Regions from separate parts of the Terrabacter sp. C0L_2 genome, predicted to be linked through region 2. Evidence: riboswitches for the same ligand, from Rfam matches in the RefSeq annotation. Region 2 holds a riboswitch; each other region holds the start of a gene.
The links. Region 2 has a riboswitch for S-adenosylmethionine ahead of U5C87_RS18400 (aminotransferase class V-fold PLP-dependent enzyme). Riboswitches for the same ligand answer to the same signal wherever they lie in the genome.

Region 1: linked by a shared signal. The riboswitch ahead of metX (homoserine O-acetyltransferase MetX) and the one ahead of U5C87_RS18400 (aminotransferase class V-fold PLP-dependent enzyme) in region 2 are both predicted to bind S-adenosylmethionine.
Region 3: linked by a shared signal. The riboswitch ahead of U5C87_RS11480 (bifunctional o-acetylhomoserine/o-acetylserine sulfhydrylase) and the one ahead of U5C87_RS18400 (aminotransferase class V-fold PLP-dependent enzyme) in region 2 are both predicted to bind S-adenosylmethionine.

Annotation. Positions count from the first base shown of each region.
Region 1 covers NZ_CP143557.1:2,805,225-2,812,828, reverse strand. The annotation lists gene U5C87_RS12870 (RNA polymerase sigma factor) at 1-872, opposite strand, end outside; gene U5C87_RS12865 (universal stress protein) at 1,222-1,620, opposite strand; gene metX (homoserine O-acetyltransferase MetX) at 1,788-3,062, opposite strand; SAM riboswitch class IV at 3,078-3,192, opposite strand; gene U5C87_RS12855 (DUF4192 domain-containing protein) at 3,313-4,806, opposite strand; gene U5C87_RS12850 (YkvA family protein) at 4,939-5,622, opposite strand; gene U5C87_RS12845 (EcsC family protein) at 5,725-6,480, opposite strand; gene U5C87_RS12840 (MalY/PatB family protein) at 6,641-7,604, shown strand, end outside.
Region 2 covers NZ_CP143557.1:3,949,206-3,956,809, reverse strand. The annotation lists gene dapA (4-hydroxy-tetrahydrodipicolinate synthase) at 1-560, shown strand, start outside; gene U5C87_RS18410 (ribonuclease J) at 627-2,312, shown strand; gene U5C87_RS18405 (endonuclease/exonuclease/phosphatase family protein) at 2,320-3,402, shown strand; gene U5C87_RS18400 (aminotransferase class V-fold PLP-dependent enzyme) at 3,452-4,873, opposite strand; SAM riboswitch class IV at 4,909-5,034, opposite strand; gene U5C87_RS18395 (FtsK/SpoIIIE family DNA translocase) at 5,258-7,604, shown strand, end outside.
Region 3 covers NZ_CP143557.1:2,492,865-2,500,468, forward strand. The annotation lists gene recQ (DNA helicase RecQ) at 1-936, opposite strand, end outside; gene U5C87_RS11475 (LD-carboxypeptidase) at 972-2,024, opposite strand; gene U5C87_RS11480 (bifunctional o-acetylhomoserine/o-acetylserine sulfhydrylase) at 2,077-3,393, opposite strand; SAM riboswitch class IV at 3,481-3,600, opposite strand; gene U5C87_RS11485 (acyl-CoA dehydrogenase family protein) at 3,776-4,939, shown strand; gene U5C87_RS11490 (glycosyltransferase family 2 protein) at 5,014-6,033, shown strand; gene U5C87_RS11495 (DUF6541 family protein) at 6,092-7,604, opposite strand, start outside.

The DNA.
Region 1 (7,604 bases), 1.1 Mb from region 2:
CACCACAGCTCGCGCTTGAGCTTCATGTCGATCTTGTCGCCGGAGTTGAGCTTCTCCTCGGCGAACAGGCCGGCCTCGATGCGCTTGGCGAGCTCGACCTCCTGCTCGGCGTTGAGGAGGGCGACCTTGCCGATCTGCTTGAGGTAGTCCTTGACCGGGTCGGCCGTGGCACCCGCGGTGACGACCTGCTGGGCCGGGGCGTCGTCCTCGTCGTCGTCACGGATGACGAAGCCGGACTCCTCGGTCTCCTCGGTCTTGGCGGCAGCGGCCGGGGCGGCGCCGTCCTCGGCGTCCTCGTCGGCGTCGTCGACACCCTCGACGGGCTCGACGACGACGTCCTCGAGCTCACCGACGGGGGCGTCGTCGGGCTCGGCCTCGTCGCCCTCGTCGCCGCCGGTGGCGACGCCGTCGGCGGAGGTCGTGGCCTTCTTGGCCGCGGTCTTGCGGGCAGCCGTCTTCTTCGCGGCCACCGGCTTGGCCGCTGCCTTGGCGACGCCCGCGTTGGTCGCAGCCTTCTTGGCGGTGCGCGGCGCGGCGGTCGTGGCGGCCTCGTCCTCCGTGGTCGCGGCCGTCTTGGTCGTCGCCTTCTTGGCGGCGGTCTTGGTCGTCGCGGTCGTGGTGCGCGTCGCGGACTTCGTCGCGGCGGCGGTGCTCGTGCGTGCGGTGGCCACATTGCCTCCCTTGATCCCTGTTCGGGTCTTCTTCGTCGTGGTGACGTGCGGAGCGTCGACGACGATCTCGATGTCGTGGGCCTCGAGGGTCACGAGGACCGGCTTCATCTGCTTCAGGTCGAGTCCGGCGTCGACCTGGGCGCGAGCGATCTCCGTTCCCGTGATGGTGCCACTACTGCTGCCCTTGACCAGGAGCTGCATGATCGCCTCGTGCTGGAACACCTTCGGCAGGGTTTTGGGAGCTCCAGCGGTTGTTGCCTTGGGCACGGATGCAGTCGCCTTTCGTCGCAGGTCTCGTCATGATCGACCCGGTTCCGGGCATGCATCATCACAACGAACGAGAATGGGGGTTGGTGCCGGAAAGGCTTGGCCAGTTGGAGTCGATCCCTGTTTCGAGCTCTCGGTGCGCCTTGTGCGATCCCGTACTCCGACATTATAAAACGGCACACGCCTCCGGAGCGAACGCACGCGGAACACGCGCATGGCGCGAGCACGTCGACGGGCCCTGCGAGACCTGTCGTGAGGTGCCGGTCGAGCTGGCAGTGTGGCGTCAGTCGCCCTTGACCGCGAGCACGGGACAGCTCGCGTCGAGCAGGATGCGCTGCGCGTTGGACCCGAGGATGAGCTTGCCCACCGGGCTGCGACGACGGAGACCGATGACGATGAAGTCGGCGTTCTCCTCCTCGGCGACCGAGATGAGGTCCTCGGCGGGGTCGTTGCCCCGGACGAGCTGACGCACCTCGTGCTCCAGACCCTTCTCCTCGAGAACGGCCTGCACGCGGGACAGCTCGGTCTCGAACTGCCTGGCCTCGTCCGCGTCAAAGTCCTTGCCCCCTCGGTGGGAGCTGATGACGACGAGCTTCGCACCGCGCAGGACGCATTCCTCGGCAGCTCTCTTGAGCGCCGCACGACCTTCCTTGGTGGCGACATAACCAACGACGATGGCCACTTTCCCGGACCTCCTTGGGACGGAAACAACCAGTGCTCGCACCGTACCCGATAACGGGTCACCGGGCGCGTCCCCCGCGCGCACTGCCGACACGCCTTCGTCACATCCTGTCGGCCGGTCTGCCGGCCGGCGTCCGGGAGGCGAACCGGCCCGTCGCGCAGCAGGGTTCAGTCGCGACGCCGGTCGAGCGCGTCGCGGATGATGCGCCCCACCTGGTCCTCCTCGATGAGGAAGCCGTCGTGGCCGAAGTCGGAGACGATGTGCGCCCGACGCGAGACGGGAAGCGCGTCGTGCATGTCATCGGACAGGCGCGGCGGGTAGAGACGGTCGGTGTCCACCGAGACGATCGTGCAGTCGGCCCTGACGCGTCCGAGCGCCGCCTGCACGCCGCCGCGGTCGCGACCCACGTCGTGGGAGTTCATCGCCTCGGTGAGCACGAGGTAGGAGTTGGCGTCGAACCGGCGGGCGAGCTTGCCGGCGTGGTGGTCGAGGTAGGACTCGACGGCGAACCGGCCGCGCTCCCCCGCCTGCAGCGGGTCCTCGCCGAGCTGGTGCGACCGACCGAAGCGCTCGTCGAGCTCGGTCTCGGTGCGGTAGGTGATGTGGGCGATGCGCCGTGCGAGACCGAGTCCGGTGTCGGGGCGGCGGTCGGTCGAGTAGTAGTCACCGCCCGCGAAGTCCGGGTCGTGCCGGATGGCCAGCAGCTGGGGCTGGCACCAGGCGATCTGGTCGGCCGTGGCCCGGGGCGTCGACGCGAGGACGATGCAGCGGTCGACGTCGTCCGGGTACGTGACGGCCCACTCGATGGCTCGCATGCCACCCATCGAGCCGCCCACCACCGCAGCGACCCGGCGGATGCCGAGGTGGTCGAGCAGCAGTCGCTCGGCGGCGACCTGGTCGCGGACCGTGACGTAGGGGAAGCGGCTCCCCCAGGGCTGCCCGTCCGGCGCCGGGCTCGCGGGTCCGGTGCTGCCCTGGCAGCCGCCCAGGACGTTGGAGGCGATGACGAACCACTCGTCGGGGTCGACGGGCCCGCCGGCACCGATGAGGGAGTTCCACCAGCCGGGTGAGGCGTGTCCGGGTCCGGCCTCGCCGACGACGTGGCTGTCGCCGGTCAGGGCGTGCTCGACGAGGACGACGTTGTCACCGGCCTCGTTGAGCCGGCCCCAGGTCTCGTAGGCGATGATGACGTCAGGCAGCACGCCGCCGCGCTCGAGCTCGACGTCGCCGATGTGGGCGAACTGCCTCCGGCCCACCGGGTCACCGACCCGCCAGGCACCGTCGGGAGCCGACGGGCGGGACGTCGGAGCCGAGTCGACCGCGCCGTCCTCACGGTCGCGCGTCGCCTGACCGGGCACCGTGGTGCCGTCGGTCGAGGCGCTGCCAACGGTCGCGTGCCGCGCGGGACGGCGCGTGCTCTGCTTCCGGTGGGTGACGGTCATCGGGGTACTCCTCGGTCCTCGCGCTTGCTCGCAACCGGGACGGGTGCGGCCAGGTCCTCACCCGGGGCACCCCACCGCGAAGGAGGGTTGCCGACCAGCGAGCCGGGGCTTGTCGCTGGTACTCGTGACCTGCCCCAACCATACGCGAGGGCGCCCCGGCACGAGATCCGCCGTTCCACGACATGGACGCGCGCGTCCCTGTGCCGGCCTGTACCGGCCCGACTGGCCCGGCACCGCCACGGTCCGGCGCTCAGGCGCAGCGGGACGGCCGGATGCCGTGGTCGAGCGACTGACGCACGAGGAGGCTGAGCCGGTGGTCCGGCTCGAGGTCGAGCGCCTGGTCGACGGCCACCCCGGCCCGGGCGCCGTCACCGCACCACCACGCGAGCGACGCGACGACGGACAGCAGCGGCGCCGCGTGCGCTGCAGGGGTGAGCCGACACACCTGCTCGAGACGTCCGAGCAGCAGGCGCGGCAGGCTCGCCTCGTCCCAGTCCTCCCAGCTGTCGCCGGTCACCTCGTCCGTCATCTCGTCGGTCATCTCGTCGGTCATGTCGTCGGTCACATCGCCGGTCAGGTCGGTCGGGTCGGTCAGGCTGGAGCCGGCCGGTGCCTTGTCGGGCGTGGCAGGGGACGACTCGAGGTCGAGCAGGGCATGGAGCGCCCGCAGTGCCTCGACGTCCGACGCCGCCAGTCTCGAGATGACGTCATCGCCCGAGCCGAGGGCGTCCCAGTCGGGCCCACCGGCGAGCCCCTCGTCCCACTCGCCCTCAGGCTCCCCCTCAGCGTCCAGACCACGGGCACGGCCACGGTCACGGTCGGGGACCGCGTCGCCTCCCGCGGGGACGAGACGCAGCTCCGGCCCGAGCAGGACGTCGAGCATCACGACGAGGTCGGCGGGGACGTTCTCCAGGGGCACCGTGCCCGGGCAGAGCCACCCGATGAGCGCGTCCCGAAGCTCGACGTCGCGCAGCGGTCCCACGAGGGACGGCAGCCAGTGCTCGAGGCCGTAGCCCTCGATGTCACCGCGCAGCGCCCCTCCCCACGCGACGAGGAAGTCGTTGACGAGGAACTGGCGGGCGGTGAGCTCTCCGCCGTCGAGGAGCCCGACCCCCTCGGCTGCCGGCCACGTCCGCCTCGCGGACCGGCGCCGCTGCGCAGGCTGCTGCGGCAGGTCGTCCACCGAGCCGCCGGCGGCGGCGTAGCGACGCTGCCAGTGCTCGATGGCCGTGCGCGTGAGCTCGTGCCGCAGGTCCGTCGCCGGCAGCGGCTCGACGAGGCGGGAGAGCTCGTCACGGTCCGGCAGCACCGCGTGGCCGAGCGCGACGTAGCTCGCCACCGCCGGCACGTCGGACGTCTCCGGCAGGAGCCATCCCTCGTCGGGGCAGCAGTCGCAGCCGACGGAGTGCCAGCGACCGCCGCGCAGGACGAGACGCTCACGGACCACGACCCGCTCGGCCTCGACGCCGGAGGCGAGGGCCTCGAGCAGCGGCAGGGACTCGTCGGGGATGTCCTCGAAGCCCACAAGGGCGACGGACGACGGCTCGCCCTGGAGCAGCGTCGGCAACGTCTGGGCGGCGGCCTCGGCCGCGAGCCCGGCATCGACGACGTCGAGGCGCGCCACCAGCCCGAGGCGCTTGCCGTGGAAGCAGACCACGACGACGCTGCGCACCGGCTGGAAGCCCAGGTGAAAGGGGATGATGGTCAGCAGCTCGGCCGGCCCGGACAGTGAGATCTTCGGCATGCGCTGAGCCTCGCCGCCCCGGTCATCCCTGGGCAGACCCAGGAATCCGCCTGTGGACGAACGACCGTCGGCTCGAGGGGATGTGGACCGAGCCGCCCGGCCGGGTCGTCAGCCCGTGCCCGAGGGCCGGTCTCAGCGTTCGAGGCGCTTGCGCACCGACTCCAGGACGTAGTCGGTCGCGGCCTGGCGCGTGCCCTCCGGCAGTCGGAGCCCCTCTTCCCCGCCGGGGCGCGCTCCCCCGGCCCGCACACGCGACAGACCAGGGAGGCGGCGCGGAGCCGCCGCTCCGGTCGCATCACGGTCGCGATGCAGGTGCGCGTCCTGGCCGTCGGGCCGCACCACCCCGAGCGACCCGTCCGAGCCGCCCGCGGGGGCGCCCAACGGGGCGACCGGCGCGGTGCCCGTCGAACGCGCCGCGTTGGGCGGCGCACTCGTCCACGTGGACCGGCCACCGCGGTTGGCCGACGGACGTGCGCCGCTCGCACCCCGGCCCGCCTCCCACGCGAGGAACCGGTCGGTCTCCTCGAAGAAGGCCCGAACCGCCCAGGTGATGACGACGGCGTCGTCGGCCGCCCCGACGACAGGCAGGAAGGCCTCGGGCACCAGGTCGACCGGCGACGCGACGTAGGCCACCGCCCCGGCGACGAGCCCGAGCCGCTTGAGGGTCGTGCCGGCATACGTCCGGTCGAGCGTGCAGCGCACGAGTCGCGGCACGGCCTGCACCCGCTCCGGCAGGCTCGGGCCGCCGGGACGCGTGGCAGCGCGCACGACCGACGCGACGGTCGCGGCCATCTTGATGCGGGACGCGGTCTTCATGCCCGGCCCAACGAGCAGGCGAACGGCGCCATTCCCTGCCGGTGGCGGCGATGCGAAACGGTGATCTGCGTGCTCCTCACGGGCGGGGCCCGGCGCCCCGGATCAGTGGCCGAAGGTCTCGACGGGCGGGAACTCCTTGGCGGCCTGCTTGCCGATGCGGTTCAGCATGTAGACGTCGAGCCCCGCGCCGATGAGGCCACCGACGAGCGGGACCGCGCGACCGAGTCTGGCGAACGTGCCCTGGCCTATGCGACCGAGCAGGCGGAAGCCCACGGCCTTATTGAGGACCATGAGGGCCGGCGCGGGCAGCCGGTCGAACGCCACCGACGAGAGCTTGCCGCCGGCGGCCGCGAGCCCGGCCTTCTTGAGCAGGTCGTCGCTGTCGGCGCCGGCGAGCGTCAGCAGGATCGCCGAGCGGATCTCGGGCTGGTCGATGTCGTAGCCGCGCACCTTGGCCGTGGCCGCCGTCATGCGCGTCGCGAGGAGGTAGAACTCGAGCACGTTGGCCGGGAGCGACACCGGCATCGTGAAGAAGCCGCCGAGCCCCGTCGCGAAACCGCCCACCGCGCCGAGCTGGCGGTGGTCGCGCACGATGACGCGCAGGGCCTGGTCGGCGTCGGAACGGGCGTGCTTGAGGGCGCTGGCGGCGACCTCATGGGCGGAGTCGAAGGGGCCCTTGCCGTCGATGCCGACGTCGAGGAGGCGCTCGACGAGCCGCGTCGCGGCCCCGGACAGGCCTCCCTCAGCCGGCAGCGCGGCGCGCTCGAGCGCGCCGGCGTCCTTCGATCGCCGCAGCTTCGCGGCGGTCGCGTCCGATGCCGCGACCGTCTCGTCCCTGCTCCAGCCCAAGATGCCCACCAGTTCCCACCCTCTTCGTCCGACGTCGTGTGTTTCCGGCTCCTGCTCGCCGCCGACGACACCGTATGCCGTAGCGGTCGCCCGTGGCAGCCTCGTACCCACTCGCCCCCGCGGCGGGACCGCGCGAGACGTCGTCCGTCGGCTCTCGTAGGGTCGCCCCATGGGTGAGACGACAGCACAGCCACCGATCCTCGGCGTGCCGTTGGCCGACCTCCGACGTGACCGCACGTCCGTCAAGTGGGGCGTGCACGGCCCCGACGTCATCCCGATGTGGATCGCCGAGATGGACTGCGCCCCGTGTCCGGCCGTCGTCGAGGCGGTCAGCGCCGCCGTGGCGCGGGGAGACACGGGCTACGCCCTGACGGAGGAGTATGCCGCCGCGGCCGCCGCGTTCGCCGAGGCCGAGTGGGCGTGGGGCTTCGACCCACGCACGACGACGCGCGTGGCCGACGTGCTGACCGGCGTGACGCACCTGCTCGGGCTCTTCACCGACCCCGGTGGTCCGGTGGTCGTGAGCCCGCCCGTCTACAACGCCTTCTACGAGGTGATCGAGGCGTGCGGCCGACGCGTCGTCGAGGCGCCGCTCGGGCCGGACCACCGGCTCGACGTCGACGGTCTCGCCGAGGTCTTCGCCCGCGTGACCGCCGATGGTTCCCGGACGGCATACCTCCTGTCCAACCCGCACAACCCGACGGGCACCGTGCACACGCCGGCCGAGCTCGGGGCGCTCGCTCGCGTGGCCGACGAGCACGGCGTGCGCGTCGTGTCCGACGAGATCCACGGACCCCTGGTCCTTCCGACGAGCACGTTCACGCCCTATCTGACGGTGCCGGGCACCGAGCGCGGCGTCACGGTGACGTCGGCCTCCAAGGCGTGGAACCTCGCCGGGCTCAAGGCCGCGATCATCGTGCCCGGCGACGACGCCGTCGACGACGTGCGCCGGCTGCACCCCTACGTCACGTTCGGGGCGAGCCACCTCGGCGTCATCGCGCAGACGGCCGCCTACCGCGACGGGCGCGACTGGTGCCACCGCCTCGTCGGCGAGCTGGACGCCAACCGTCACCTGCTCGCCGAGCTCGTCGCCGACCACCTTCCCGGCGCCGGTCTCGTCGTGCCCGAGGCCA
Region 2 (7,604 bases):
TCGCCCACTTCACGGCGCTCGCCGACGCCTCCGACCTGCCCGTCATGGTCTACGACATCCCGGGGCGCTCGGGCATCGCCATCGAGCGCGAGACCTACCTGCGCATCGCCGAGCACGACCGCATCACCGCCGTGAAGGACGCCCGCGGCGACCTCTGGTTCGCCGGCGCGATCATGCAGGAGACCGGCCTCGACTGGTACTCCGGCGACGACGCCATGAACCTCCCGCACTTCGTCAACGGCGCGGTCGGCTTCGTCGGCGTCACCTCGCAGGTGGCCCCGGTGGACTACCGCGAGATGGCCGACGCCGTCGTCGCGGGCCGCTGGGAGGACGCACGCGCCGTCCACCGCCGGCTCGTGCCGATCGTCGACGCCGTCATGAACGTCACGCAGGGCGCGATCATGGCCAAGGCCGGTCTCGCGCTCCAGGGCGTCATCGAGTCCCCGGCGGTCCGCCTGCCCCTCGTGCCCGCCGACGACGACCAGACCGCGCTCGTGCGTGCCGCGCTCTCGACGATCACGGCGCCCGCGGCATCCGCTGAGCGCCCGGCGGCAGGATGACCGCCCCCACGACCTCCGACCGGCGCCCGTGACGGCCCGGCAGCACCACCGAATGACAGGACACCTGTGAGCCACCCCCACCCCGAGCTGAGCACGCCCCCCGCCCTCCCCGACAACGGCCTGCGGGTCGTCGCGCTCGGCGGGCTCGGCGAGGTCGGCCGCAACATGGCCGTGCTCGAGACGAAGGGCAAGCTGCTCGTCATCGACTGCGGCGTGCTCTTCCCCGAGGACCACCACCCCGGCGTCGACCTCATCCTCCCGGACTTCAGCTACATCGCCGACCGCCTCGACGACATCGTGGCGATCGTGCTCACCCACGGCCACGAGGACCACATCGGCGCCGTGCCCTACCTGCTCAAGCTCAAGGGCGACATCCCGATCATCGGCTCCACGCTGACCCTCGCCCTCGTCGAGGCCAAGCTCAAGGAGCACCGCATCCGGCCGTACTCCATGGCGGTCAAGGAGGGCCAGCGCGAGAAGCTCGGCGTCTTCGACCTCGAGTTCGTCGCCGTCAACCACTCGATCCCCGACGCGCTCGCCGTCTTCGTGCGCACCGAGGCCGGCACGCTGCTGCACACCGGCGACTTCAAGATGGACCAGCTGCCGCTCGACGGCCGCCTGACCGACCTGCGCGCCTTCGCCCGGCTCGGCGAGGAGGGTGTCGACCTCTTCCTCACCGACTCGACCAACGCCGACGTCCCGGGCTTCACGACGCCCGAGCTCGAGATCGCCCCGGCCATCGACAAGGTCTTCCGCCACGCGGAGCGCCGGATCATCGTGGCCTGCTTCAGCAGCCACGTGCACCGCGTCCAGCAGGTGCTCGACGCCGCCGAGAAGGCGGGGCGCAAGGTCGCCATGGTCGGCCGTTCGATGGTGCGCAACATGGGGATCGCGGCCGAGCTCGGCTACCTCCGGGTGCCCGACGACATCCTCATCGACATCAAGAAGATCGACAGCCTGCGCGACGACGAGCTCGTCCTCATCTGCACCGGTTCGCAGGGCGAGCCGATGGCTGCCCTGTCGCGGATGGCCAACCGCGAGCACCGCATCGACGTCGGTCCGGGCGACACCGTGCTGCTCGCGAGCAGCCTCATCCCCGGCAACGAGAACGCCGTCTACCGCATCATCAACGGCCTGATGCGCCTCGGCGCCACCGTCGTGCACAAGGGCAACGCCAAGGTCCACGTGTCGGGCCACGCCAGCGCCGGCGAGCTGCTCTACTGCTACAACATCGTCAAGCCACGCAACGTCCTGCCCGTGCACGGCGAGTGGCGCCACATGTACGCCAACGCCCAGCTCGCCATCGCCTCCGGTGTCCCCGAGGAGCAGGTCGTGCTCGCCGAGGACGGAGTCGTCGTCGACCTCGTCGACGGGGTGGCCGAGGTGACGGGCGTCGTCGAGTGCGGCTACGTCTACGTCGACGGCAGCAGCGTGGGTGGCGCCGACGAGGCCCTGCTCAAGGACCGCCGCATCCTGCGCGACGAGGGGTTCATCACCTGCGTCGTCGTGCTCGACGCCGCCACCGGCAAGATCGCGAGCGGCCCGGAGATCACCGCTCGCGGGTTCGTCGAGGACGCCGAGATCTTCCAGCAGGTCATCCCGAAGGTCGAGCGGGCCATCGAGGAAGCCGTGGCCAAGGGTGTCAGCGACGACCAGCAGCTCCAGCAGGTCATCCGCCGTGCCGTCGGCTCGTGGGTCGGTGGCAAGATCCGCCGCCGTCCGATGATCATCCCGGTCGTGCTGCAGGCCTGAGGTGACGGTGCGCGAGGTCGACAGGGGGATCGACACGGGGGTCGACGGGGGTGCCGAGCCCGCCGGCGACGGACCGGACCAGCCCGACCACTCCGCCGGGACGGATCGGGACGAGCCCCGGCGCCAGCATCGCGGGCGCTGGGTCGACATCGCCATCGGCCTCGTCCTGGTCGGCCTCGGCGCCGTCGGGGCGCTGCGCTGGTACGACTCCACGGCATACCCCGTCGTCGTGCTCCAGACGGCAGGGCCGTTCGTCGTCGTGGGCCTCGGCCTGCTGGCGATCGCGACGCTCGTGCTGCGTCGCTGGTGGATGCTGCTCCCGGTCGTCGCCGTGCTCGCGGTGGCCGTGACCGTCGCGGCCCCGGCCTTTCGCGACACGACCTCGCCGAAGGCCGAGCGCGACCTCACGGTCATGTCGGCCAACGTGTGGATCGGGGAGGCCAACGCCGTCCAGCTCATGGATGCCGTGCGCTACCACTCCGTCGACGTGCTCGTCCTGACCGAGGCGACGCCGGCGATCCTGCGCCGTCTCGACGCCGAGGGCGCCACCGTCTACTTCTCCCAGCGCGAGGGGGTGGCGCGCGCCGGGACGTTCACCGGGACGATGGTGCTCTCGCGCTACCCGCTCACGGTGATCGACCGCGGCGCCGACCCGGCCGTCCAGGGCACCGACAGCGTCCAGCCAGAGCTCGACGTCACCGCTCCGGAGGGCACGGTCCGCCTCAAGGTCGCCCACCCCACGGCGCCGCTCCGGGGCGACACCGAGCAGTGGCGGGCGGGGCTGCGTGCCCTCGACTCGTGGAAGCAGCGGCTCGACGGCGACGAGTTGCTCGTCATGGCGGGCGACTTCAACGCAGGCTTCGGCCACCCCGGTTTCCGCGACCTCGCCGCCGGGCTCGACGATGCCCAGCGCACCGCCGGCCAGGGCTGGGTGCGCACCTGGCCGTTCGCGGGCAACCGGCTGCCGGCGTTCGCGGCGCTCGACCACCTGCTGAGCCGGGGCCTGACGGTCGTCGCGGCCGGGCAGGTCGCCTACAACCGCGCCGACCACGCGGCGGTGTGGGCGAGCTACCACCTGCCGGCGCGCTGAGGCGGGACCGCACGGACGCGGCCCCCGACGTCGCCAGGGACGTCGGTCGTCACCAGGGGCGCTCGACCTCGACGTCGCGCGGGTCGGTGCCCTCGAGGCTCCAGCCGGACTCGGTGAAGGTCCACGTGCCGTCGGTGCCGTGCTCGACGAGCCGCGCGACGGCCGCGACGAGGCGCTCGACGCCCTCGAGGGTGCTGCCGAGGCCGATGCTCGCCCGCACGGCCGTGGCGGCGCGCTCGCCCCACGGGTCCTCGAGCAGCTCGTCGACGAGCAGGTGGGCGCAGAACTTGCCGTCGCGCACGCCGATGCCGTGCTCGACGGACAGGACCTGCGAGACGAGCGAGGAGTCCCAGCCCTCGAGGGTGAAGGCGACGACGCCGACCCGGTCGCTGTCCTCGCCGAAGATCGAGAGCACCTCGACCCCGGCGACCTCGTCGAGCCCGGCGCGCAGCCGCGAGAGCAGGCGCGACTCGTGCTCCTCGATGGCCTCGCGGTGACGGGCGATCGTCGAGCAGGCCGCGGCCAGCGCGATGGCGCCGATGACGTTGGGGCTGCCGCCCTCGTGCCGTGCCGGGCCGGTGGCCCACGTCGTGCCGTCCTCGGTCACCGACCGGGTGGCGCCGCCGCCGACGAGGTAGGGGCTGCCGGCGTCGAGCCAGTCGGACCGCCCGGCGAGCACGCCGGCGCCGTAGGGGGCATACGTCTTGTGGCCGGAGAACGCGACGTAGTCGGCGTCCCACTCGGCGAGGTCAATGGTGCGGTGCGCCGACAGCTGGGCGGCGTCGACGGCGATCCGCGCGCCGTGCTGGTGCGCGAGGGCGGCGAAGCGCTCGACGGGCCAGACCTCACCCGTGACGTTCGAGGCGGCTGCGACGACGACCAGACGGTGGCGCGACGGGTGGTCGGCCAGGGCCTCCTCGAGGAGGGCCTGCGCGTCCTCGACGGTCTGCGGGACGGGCAGGCGCACGGTGCGGAAGCGGCCCCACGGCAGCAGGGTCGAGTGGTGCTCGGAGTCGAAGACGAAGACCGTCGTGCGGCTCGGCAGCGCCTTGCTCAGCAGGGCCCACGAGTCGGTGGTCGTGCGGGTGAAGACGACCGAGTCGCCCTCGCGCGCACCGACGAAGGCCGCGACCTCCTCGCGGGCCTGCTCGTACCACGTGCTCGTCAGGCGTGAGGCGAAGCCGGCGCCGCGGTGCACGGAGGAGTAGGTCTCGAGCGCGCGGTCCACCGCCGCCTTGACCGTCTCGAGCGCGGGCGTCGACGCGGCGTGGTCGAGGTTGGCGTATGCCGTCTCGCCGTGGAGGGTGGGCACGCGCAGTCCCGCGCCCACGACGGTGGGCAGCGTGCGCGACTCGGGCACCACGTGCAGGGCGCGGGTGCGCACGACGGGGGCGGGGGAGCCGCCGCAGAGGGAGGCGGCGGGGTGCGTCGAGTCAAGGGTCGAGGGAAGGGGCGAGGGAAGGACCGACATGAGGGTGCTCCTGGGTCAGGGACCCACCCGGTGCGGGTCCGCGCTTGCCGACCTCAGTTCCACGAACGGACCGAGGGCGGCCTGGTCGTCACCCGGAGCACCCCACCGCGGAGGAGGGTTGCTGGCCAGCGAGCCGGGGCTTGTCACTGGCACTCATGACCTGCGACGACGATAGGGGGACGGCTCGCGGACTGTCCACCGGTCGGTCCTCGGGTGTCGCGATCTGAGACGCGCGCAGTCGTGCGACCCCATTCGCGGAGGCTCGGCGGCCGCGCCGACCGGGCCACCCGGCATACGCGACGGGGTTGCGCCGCCGTCCAGTCGGTCGTCGCTGTTGCGCGTGTGACGCGTGAGTTCAGCGGTGCGTTGACGTACGGTGCGAGCATGGCGTCACGTCCGTCCAGCAGCCCACGCTCGAGCACCACCGCGGCAACCCGTGCCAAGGGGTCCTCCGGCGGGGCCACGTCGCGCCCGCCCGCAGCCCGGTCGACCCGGCCCGCGCAGCGCAAGCCGGCGGCCCGCAAGCCGGCCGCCAAGACCCCGACCAAGACGTCCTCCAAGGCGCGCGGCGGGGGTCTGCCCTTCCCGTTGGGCGCGATGCGCAACACGTGGATGGGCGTCTCGCACATGGCCGGGGGAGCGGTGCGCCGCGTCGGCCACAGCGCCGCCGACCTCGAGCCCGAGCACAAGCGTGACGGCATCGGCTTCTCCCTCATCGCGCTCGCGATCGTCGTCGCCGCCCGCGAGTGGTGGGGCGTCTCGGGCACCTTCGGCCAGATCGTGCACGCGGTCTTCGCCGGCACGTTCGGCCGCGTCGCGTATGCCGTCCCGCTCGTCCTGCTCGCCCTCGGCCTGCGCATGCTGCGCGCCCCGCAGGACGACGCGGCGACCAACCGCATCGTCGTCGGCACCATCGCGCTGACCTTCGCCGCATGCGGCCTGTCGCACCTCGCCGACGGCATCCCCAACCCGCCCGACGGCGCCGACGGCATGCGGGCGGCCGGCGGCATCCTCGGCTTCCTCGCCTCGAGCCCGCTCGCCGCGGCCGTCTCGACCTACGGCGCCCTCGTGCTCCTGATCCTGCTCGGGCTCTTCGGCCTGCTCGTCATCACGGCCACACCGGTCAACATGATCCCGACCCGGATGCGCCAGCTGCGCGCCCTCGTCATCGACCGCGGCCACGGCGACGACGACCACGCGCCCGACGACGCCCCTGCCGCGGCCGTCAAGCGCGCCCGCCGCAAGCCCGTCGACCTGTCCGACCGCGACGGCGACGAGGCCTTCCGCCAGGCCGCGCAGAAGGCGCTCGAGGACGACACGACGACCCGCCCGCGACCTGGTGAGAAGCGCCCGACGCCGCCCGGCCTGGTCGTGCCGCGCCCCGGTGGCGAGAAGGGTGAGCGCGTCATCGACGCCACCGACCCGAAGACGCTCGGTGCGCCCGACACGGGCAAGGTCGGCCCCAAGGCCGAGCTCATCCCGCCGCCCATGTCGGAGCTGCCGGCCCGCGTCGAGCAGCTGAGCCTCGGCGGCGACATCACCTACCGCCTGCCCGACCCCGCGATGCTGACCCCCGGCGCGCCGCACAAGACGCGCAGCGAGACCAACGACCGCGTCGTCGAGTCGCTGACCGGCGTCTTCGACCAGTTCGACATCGACGCCGCCGTCACCGGCTTCACGCGCGGCCCGACGGTCACGCGCTACGAGGTCGAGCTCGGCTCGGGCACCAAGGTCGAGCGCGTCACCGCCCTCTCCAAGAACATCGCGTATGCCGTCGCGTCGGCCGACGTGCGCATCCTCAGCCCGATCCCGGGCAAGTCCGCCATCGGCATCGAGATCCCGAACCTCGACCGCGAGAACGTCGCGCTCGGCGACGTGCTGCGCAGCCACACGGCCCGCAGCAACGAGCACCCGATGGTCATGGGTGTCGGCAAGGACGTCGAGGGCGCCTACGTCATCGCCAACCTCGCGAAGATGCCCCACCTGCTCGTGGCCGGCGCCACGGGCTCGGGCAAGTCGAGCTTCGTCAACTCGATGATCACCTCGATCCTCATGCGCTCGACGCCCGAGGAGGTGCGCCTCATCCTCGTGGACCCGAAGCGCGTCGAGCTCACGGCCTACGAGGGCATCCCGCACCTCATCACGCCGATCATCACCAACCCCAAGAAGGCCGCCGAGGCGCTCGCCTGGGTCGTCAAGGAGATGGACCAGCGCTACGACGACCTCGCGGCGTTCGGCTTCAAGCACGTCGACGACTTCAACAAGGCGGTCCGTGCCGGCAAGGTCAAGCCGCTGCCGGGGTCCGAGCGGCAAATCACGACCTACCCGTACCTGCTCGTCGTCGTCGACGAGCTCGCCGACCTCATGATGGTCGCCCCGCGCGACGTCGAGGAGTCGGTCGTGCGCATCACCCAGCTCGCGCGAGCCGCCGGCATCCACCTCGTGCTCGCCACGCAGCGACCGTCGGTCGACGTCGTCACCGGCCTCATCAAGGCCAACGTGCCCTCGCGGATGGCGTTCGCGACGAGCTCGCTCGCCGACAGCCGCGTGGTGCTCGACCAGCCCGGCGCAGAGAAGCTCATCGGCCAGGGTGACGCGCTCTTCCTGCCGATGGGCGCGAGCAAGCCGATGCGTGTGCAGGGCGCGTGGGTCAACGAGTCCGAGATCCACGAGGTCGTCAAGTTCGTCACGACCCAGCTCAAGCCCAACTACGTCGAGAACGTCACCGTCG
Region 3 (7,604 bases), 1.5 Mb from region 2:
TTGCTGCGCGGCGGCCCTCACCTCGTTGGGCAGCCCGGCGTGGTACGCGATCGCGTCGTAACCCTTGTGCCGCAGGAAGGTCGAGATCTCGTCGGTGCGCTTGCGCGACACGCAGTAGACGATGCCGGCGGACCCGCGGAAGCCGGCCCCGTCGTTGCCCTGCTCGAGGAAGCGCAGCAGCTGGGCGCGGGCGTCGCTCTTCTCCTCGACGACGTAGCGGATGTTCGGCCGGTCGAAGCTCGAGACGAACTCGGCGGCGCCGTCGAGGCGCAGCCGCTGGTGGATCTCGCGACGGGTCAACGCGTCGGCGGTGGCGGTCAGTGCGATGCGAGGCACGTGGGGGAACCGGGCGGTGACCTCGGCGATGCGGAGGTACTCCGGCCGGAAGTCGTGTCCCCACTGCGACACGCAGTGCGCCTCGTCGATGGCGAAGAGCGCGAGGCCGGCGCCCGCGGCAGCGTCGTCGAGCAGGCTCTGGAACGACGGCATGAGCAGGCGCTCGGGAGCGACGTAGAGCAGGTCGAGGCGGCCGTCCCGCACGTCGCGACGAACGGCTTCGGACTCCTCGGCGGACGAGGTGGAGTTCCAGAAGGCCGCTCGCACGCCGAGGAGCCGCAGCGCCTCGACCTGGTCGTGCATCAGGGCGATGAGCGGCGAGACGACGACGCCGACGCCGGGCCGCACGAGCGCGGGCAGCTGGTAGCAGAGCGACTTGCCGCCACCGGTCGGCATGAGGACGACGGTGTCGTGACCCGCCACGACGCGGTCGACGATGGCCTGCTGCGAGCCGCGGAACGAGCTGAAGCCGAAGACGTCGTGCAGCACGCGGCGGGCGGCCCCGTCGTCGCGCCGTGGCCCGTCCGCCGCGCCGTGTGCGTCGCCCGTCACCCCGTCGTCGACGACCGCGTGCTCGGACCCGACCAGCTGCTTCTCCATGACCCGGCGAGCGTACCCGTCGCCGCCGACCCGCCTCAGGTGAGACGCTGCGTGACCGTGTGCGTGCCCGCCTCCGGGTCGTGCACGACGGTCGTCGAGGCGCCCTGCACCAGCGCGAGGTACGGCGCGACGTGCCCGCACTCCACGTCCGCGAGGATCGGCACACCGAGCATCCCGAGCGCGTCGCGCACCGCGTCGTGCTGCGTGAAGCCGTCACGCCCGGGCGCGTTCGTGCGCGAGACGAGCACGCCCGTCGCCGCGTCGAAGAAGCCGTGCAGGCGCATCGCGTGCAGCGTCCGGCAGATGTCGTACGACGCCCACTCGCAGATGTCCAGCACGACGAGAAGGCCCTCCGGGGCATGCTGTGCCGCAAAGGCATTCGTGTCGCCGAAGCGCCCGCCGGCAAGGAACCCGACCGTCTCGACGCAGCCACCGATCACGCGCCCCGTCAGCGTCACCGGCTCGCCCTCGTGGCCCGGGTCGATCCGGGTCCACGTGCCGCGCTCCTCGAGGCTCATCCGGGAGACCGTCGGGTTGCCGGCGTAGTCGTCCCACCCGCCGGAGCGGAAGCGACCGGGGGAGTGCTGCACCAGCTCGCCCCCGGTCGGGGTCGAGGCGACGTCGACCCAGTGGAGGATGCCGTCGGGCACGGCGTACGGGGTGTCCATGAGGTTCTGCCCGTGGATCGTCGCGATGCCGGTCGTCAGGGTGAGCGGCGTCAGCCACGTCGAGGTGTCGGAGAAGCCGATGCACCACGTCGGCTCGGCGCCGGCGACCGCGTCGAGGTCGAGCAGGTCGAGCAGGTCGATGCCGGTCTCGCCACCCCACGGCGGCACGACGGCCCGGATCGTCGGGTCGAGGAGCATCGCCATGAGCTCGGCGGCCCGCGCCTCGCGCGGCCCGCTCACGTGGCTGGGCGCGTGGTTGAGCTCGCCCACGACGACCTCGAAGCCGCGGTCGCGGAGGCACTGCACGGCATACGTGAACCGCCCCCACAGGGCGTCGCCCACTCCCGAGCTCGGGGACGTCACACCGATCCGGTCGCCGGGACGGAGCGGGGCGGGATAGCGGATCGGCATGGCTGCCATGGTGCCAGCCATGCCGATCCGGCTCATCCGGGTTTCGCCGACGGCGCCCGGCTCACTCCTTGGCCGCGGTGAAGCCCTGCTCGAGGTCGGCGAGGATGTCGTCGATGTGCTCGAGGCCGACCGAGAGCCGCACGAGGCCGGGCGTGACCCCGGCTGCCAGGCGGTCCTCCTCGGGTCCCTGCGAGTGCGTCGTCGATGCCGGGTGGATGACGAGGGAGCGCACGTCACCGATGTTGGCCACGTGGCTGTGCAGCGTCAGCGCCTCGACGAACTTCTTGCCCGCCGCGAGGCCGCCCGCGATCTCGAAGGCGAGCACCGCGCCGGCGCCACGCGGCGCGTACTTCTGGGCGGTCGCGTGCGACGGGCTGTCGGGCAACGAGGCCCACACGACGCGCTCGACCTGCGCGTGGTCCGCGAGGAAGGCGGCGACCTTGGCGGCGTTGTCGAGGTGGCGCTCGATGCGCAGCGACAGCGTCTCGAGCCCCTGGGCGATGAGGAAGGCGTTGAACGGCGAGGCCGACGGCCCGAGGTCGCGCAGCAGCTGGACGCGTGCCTTGAGGATGTAGGAGAGGTTCGCCCCGAGCGGGCTGCCGACGCCGAGGTCCCGCGCGAAGACGAGGCCGTGGTAGCTCTCCTCGGGGGTGTTGTAGTTGGGGAACTTCTCGGGGTCCTTGGCGTAGTCGAAGTTGCCCGAGTCGACGATGACACCCGCGATCGAGGTGCCGTGGCCGCCGAGGTACTTCGTCGCGGAGTGCACCACGACGTCTGCACCCCACTCGATGGGGCGGATGACGTAGGGCGTCGCGATGGTGTTGTCGACGACGAGCGGGACGCCGTGCTCGTGGGCGAGGGCGGCGACCGCCTCGATGTCGAGGACCTCGGCCTTGGGGTTGGCGATGGTCTCGCCGAAGAACGCCTTGGTGTTCGGGCGCACGGCGGCCCGCCACGACTCGATCGACGTCGGGTCCTCGACGAAGCTGACCTCGATGCCGAGCTTCGGGAAGGTGAACTTCAGCAGGTTGACGGTGCCGCCGTAGAGGCTGGGGGAGGCCACGACGTGGTCCCCGGCCTCGGCGATGTTGAGCAGGGCCAGCGTCGTCGCCGACTGTCCCGAGGCGACGAGGAGCGCTCCGACGCCGCCCTCGAGGGCGGCGATGCGCTGCTCGACGACGTCGGTCGTCGGGTTCATCAGGCGGGTGTAGATGTTGCCGAACTCCTTGAGCCCGAACAGGTTCGCCGCGTGGTCGGTGTCGTCGAACACGTAGCTCGTCGTCTGGTAGATCGGCAGCGCGCGTGATCCCGTCGCGCTGTCGGCGCTCTGTCCGGCGTGGATCTGCTTGGTCTCGAAGGACCAGCTGGGCTCGGTCATCGTCGTGCTCCTCCTGGGTCGTGTCGATGACCAGAGGTCCCCGCTGGGCGGACCTGGTGCACCGACGGGTCGGTGCGGGAGAGAGGCTCTCCGCGCTTGCCCGAGCGCCGGGTGGCGTCGAAGGGCCAGGTCCTCACCCGGGGCACCCCACCGCGGTTGGAGGGTTGCCGGCCAGCGAGCCGGGGCTTGTCGCTGGCGCTCATGACCTACGTGCGAGTGTACGTATGCGTGTCCGTCCTCCGGGAGCGGCTGTCCTCATGGTGGACGCCGCGTCTCACCCGACAGGGCGCGGTGAGCGAGGTGGCGGGCACAGGGATCTGCTCGCCGTGGCCTCGATCACTAGGACGTCCTACTAATCCGAACTCGTGAGTAGGATCGCGCTGTGAGCACGAATGCCGACTTCGACCTGTTCCGGACCAGCGAGGACCACGAGGCCCTCAGGGAGGCCGTCCGCGCGGTCGCCGAGGACAAGATCGCCCCGTACGCCGCGGCCGTCGACGCGGAGGCCCGCTACCCGCAGGAGGCCCACGACGCCCTCGTCGCCTCCGACTTCTTCGCGCCCCACGTGCCGGAGGAGTACGACGGCGTCGGAGCCGACGCCCTCGCGACGTGCATCGTCATCGAGGAGGTCGCCCGGGTCGACGCCTCGGCCTCGCTCATCCCGGCCGTGAACAAGCTCGGCTCGCTGCCCGTGATCCTCGACGGCAGCGACGAGGTCAAGTCCCGCTACCTCCCGCCGCTCGCCAAGGGCGTGACGACCTTCTCCTACGGCCTGTCCGAGCGGGAGGCCGGCTCGGACACCGCGTCGATGCGCTGCCGCGCCCGCCAGGACGGCGACGGCTGGGTGCTCTCCGGACAGAAGTCGTGGATCACCAACGCCGGCGTCTCGGAGTACTACACCGTGCTGGCGGTCACCGACCCCGACGGTCCTCGCGGCGGCAACGTCACGGCCTTCGTCGTCGAGAAGTCCGACGAGGGTTTCACCTTCGGTGAGAAGGAGCGCAAGCTCGGCATCAAGGGCAGCCCGACGCGCGAGCTTCACTTCGACAACGTGCGCCTCCCGGGCGACCGCGTCGTCGGTCAGGTCGGCGACGGCCTCAAGATCGCGCTGCGCACGCTCGACCACACCCGCGTCACCATCGGTGCCCAGGCCGTCGGCATCGCGCAGGGCGCCCTCGACCAGGCCCTCGCCTACGTCAAGGAGCGCAAGCAGTTCGGCAAGCGCATCGCCGACTTCCAGGGCATCCAGTTCATGCTCGCCGACATGGCGATGGAGCTCGAGGCGGCGCGCCAGATGGTCTACGTCGCGGCCGCGAAGTCCGAGCGCGGCGACAAGGACCTCACCTTCTTCGGGGCCGCGGCCAAGTGCTACGCCTCGGACGTCGCCATGAAGGTCACCACCGACGCCGTCCAGCTGCTCGGTGGTGCCGGCTACACGAGCGACTTCCCGCTCGAGCGGATGATGCGTGACGCCAAGATCACCCAGATCTACGAGGGCACCAACCAGGTCCAGCGCCTGGTCATGGCCCGCCAGCTCCTCAAGTAGGCTGGTCGCCGCTCGCGCGGGGAGGCTCGGGCCACCGAGCCTCACCGACGAACGACGACGACAAGGACACCACCGTGGACCTGACTCCCGACCTCCAGCCGGCGGTCAGCGTCATCATGCCGATCCTCAACGAGGAGAGGCACCTTCGTGATGCGGTGGCGATGATCCTCGCGCAGGACTACGCCGGTCCCCTCGAGGTCGTCCTCGCGCTCGGACCCTCGACCGACCGCACCGACGAGGTCGCCGCCGCCCTCGCGGCCGGCGACTCGCGCGTGCGTGTCGTGCCCAACCCGACCGGCCGCACCCCGGACGGGCTCAACGCCGCGATCGGCGCGAGCACGGGCGAGGTCATCGTCCGGGTCGACGGCCACGCCGAGATCCCCGACGACTACATCAGCGTCGCCGTCCGGGAGCTGGAGCGGGTGGGTGCCGACAACGTCGGCGGGATCATGGACGCCCAGGGCACGACGGACTTCGAGCGAGCCGTGGCCGCGGCGATGCGCAGCCCTCTGGGCGTCGGCAGCTCCCGCTTCCACACCGGCGGGCAGGCGGGGGAGGCGGACACCGTCTACCTCGGGGTGTTCCGTCGCTCCGCCCTCGAACGGGTCGGCGGCTACGACGCGCACTTCGCGCGGGCGCAGGACTGGGAGATGAACCACCGCATCCGCGAGACCGGTGGCACCGTGTGGTTCACCCCCGACCTCAAGGTGACCTACCGTCCTCGCGCGTCGGTCAAGGCTCTCGCCAAGCAGTACTTCCACTACGGCCGCTGGCGCCGCGTCGTCGCGCGCCACCACGAGGGCACCATCAACCCGCGCTACCTCGCGCCGCCGACGATGGTCGTCGTCACGACGGCCGCCACCGTCGCCGGCTTCTTCTGGGCGCCCGCGTGGATCGTGCCGGCCGGGTATGCCGCGGGCGTCGTCGCCGGTGGCGCTGCCATCTCGCGTGGCGAGTCCGCCCGCGCCCGCGCGGTCACGCCCGTCGTCCTCGCGACGATGCACTGGGCGTGGGGCATCGGCTTCCTCTCCAGCCCTCGCCGGCTGACCCGGCCCACCGAGTCCCTCGCCGTGCAGGCCTCCACGACCGACTGACCCGCCCGGCGGGCGTCCCGTCCTCGGTCGCGGCCGGGGCCGGATCCCGGTCGGGATCTCAGGCCGCGCCGGCGCAGCCGACCCGCTCGTAGAGCGTGAACGGCGGCGCGGCCGCCACCCGGCGCCACGCCGGTGAGCTGCCCACGTGGTCGATGCCGACGTACTGCTGGACCCGGTCGCCCGCCCACGAGAAGGGCTGGCCGCCGGTGATCGCGTGGGTCACGTGCTGACGCTCCGCTGCGGCGCACACCTCCGCGTCGGTGCCGACCCGGTCGAGCGAGCTCGCGAGCAGCTGCCGGTCACCGGGCGTGTTCGTCTTCTCCGTCGGGATGAGCAGGGTGCGCCCGCTGACGACGTAGAGGTAGGTCCCGCCGTTCCACGGGTTGGCGGCCACGACGGCGTCCTCGGGCACCTTCGCGGACAGCTCGTGCAGGGCTCGCAGCTCCGCGCCCGACGCCCACGAGTCGGCCGCCTTGGGGTGGAAGTAGCGGTGCAGGATGTGCCGGTGCGCGTCGGCCTGGACGCCCGCGTCGAGGCAGACGGCGCCGAGCACGACGACGGTGGCGGCGGCGGTCCCGACCCGGAGCCCGAGCACCTGCCGGCGTCCCAGCGTCGACGGCACGAGCCGGGTCCCCAGGTCGACGAGGGCCACGAGTCCGGCGGTCCCGACGAGGACGGCGGGCAGGATGGCGGCCGTGTGGAGCCGGACCGCGTTGTTGTACCAGGGCCACGTCAGCCACCGGACCGTGTCGGTGTCGACGGCGATGTTGAGCCAGTAGAGCGCCAGGGTCCCGAAGAGGGCCGGCACGAGCCACCGCACCCCACGGTGGCGCACGAGCAGGGCCACGACCCCGATGGCCACGACCGCGGCGAGCACCGGCAGCGGCCGGGTGTGGCGCGGCGCGAAGTTGATGAGGTCCTGCCACGCCTCGGACGGCGTCCGCTCGGGGCCGGCGGCACCGGTGGCGAACATCGACCCCGAGCGCAGCACGACGGAGGCGGCCGCCGCCGCCGCGAGGGTGGCGACCACCCCGGCCAGCACCGCGAGCCGTCGGCGCCCGGAGGTCTGCCGGAAGGCGTAGCCGAGGACCCGCCCGAGCACGAGCAGACCCCCGATCACGCACAGGGTGACGAAGGCGTTGGGGTGGGCCATGACGAGCCCCGGAGCGCCGAGCGCGAGGACGATGGCCGAGCGCAGCCGGTCGCCCACGGCATACGCAGGTCGTCCCGCAGGGCGGAAGACCCCGGCCACGGCAGCCACCGCCGCGGGTAGGATCGCCTGGCCGAGCAGGTTGGGCCACAGCACCCCGAACCCCATGAGCAGGTAGGGGAAGGTCGTGAACGCCACGCTCAGCAGGGCGGCGGACAGCGCGACGACGACGCGGCGCCCGAACAGCGCGAGTGCCAGCACGACGCAGCCGAGCGGCCACGCCAGCCCGACGAGGACGACGACGAAGACCGAGGACGAGACGACGACCGAGGCGCCCGTGAGGAGCGAGATCGTCGCGGTGAACGCGTAGAACGCCGACGGGTAGAAGCCGGACCACGTGGGCGAGTTGAACCGCCCGATC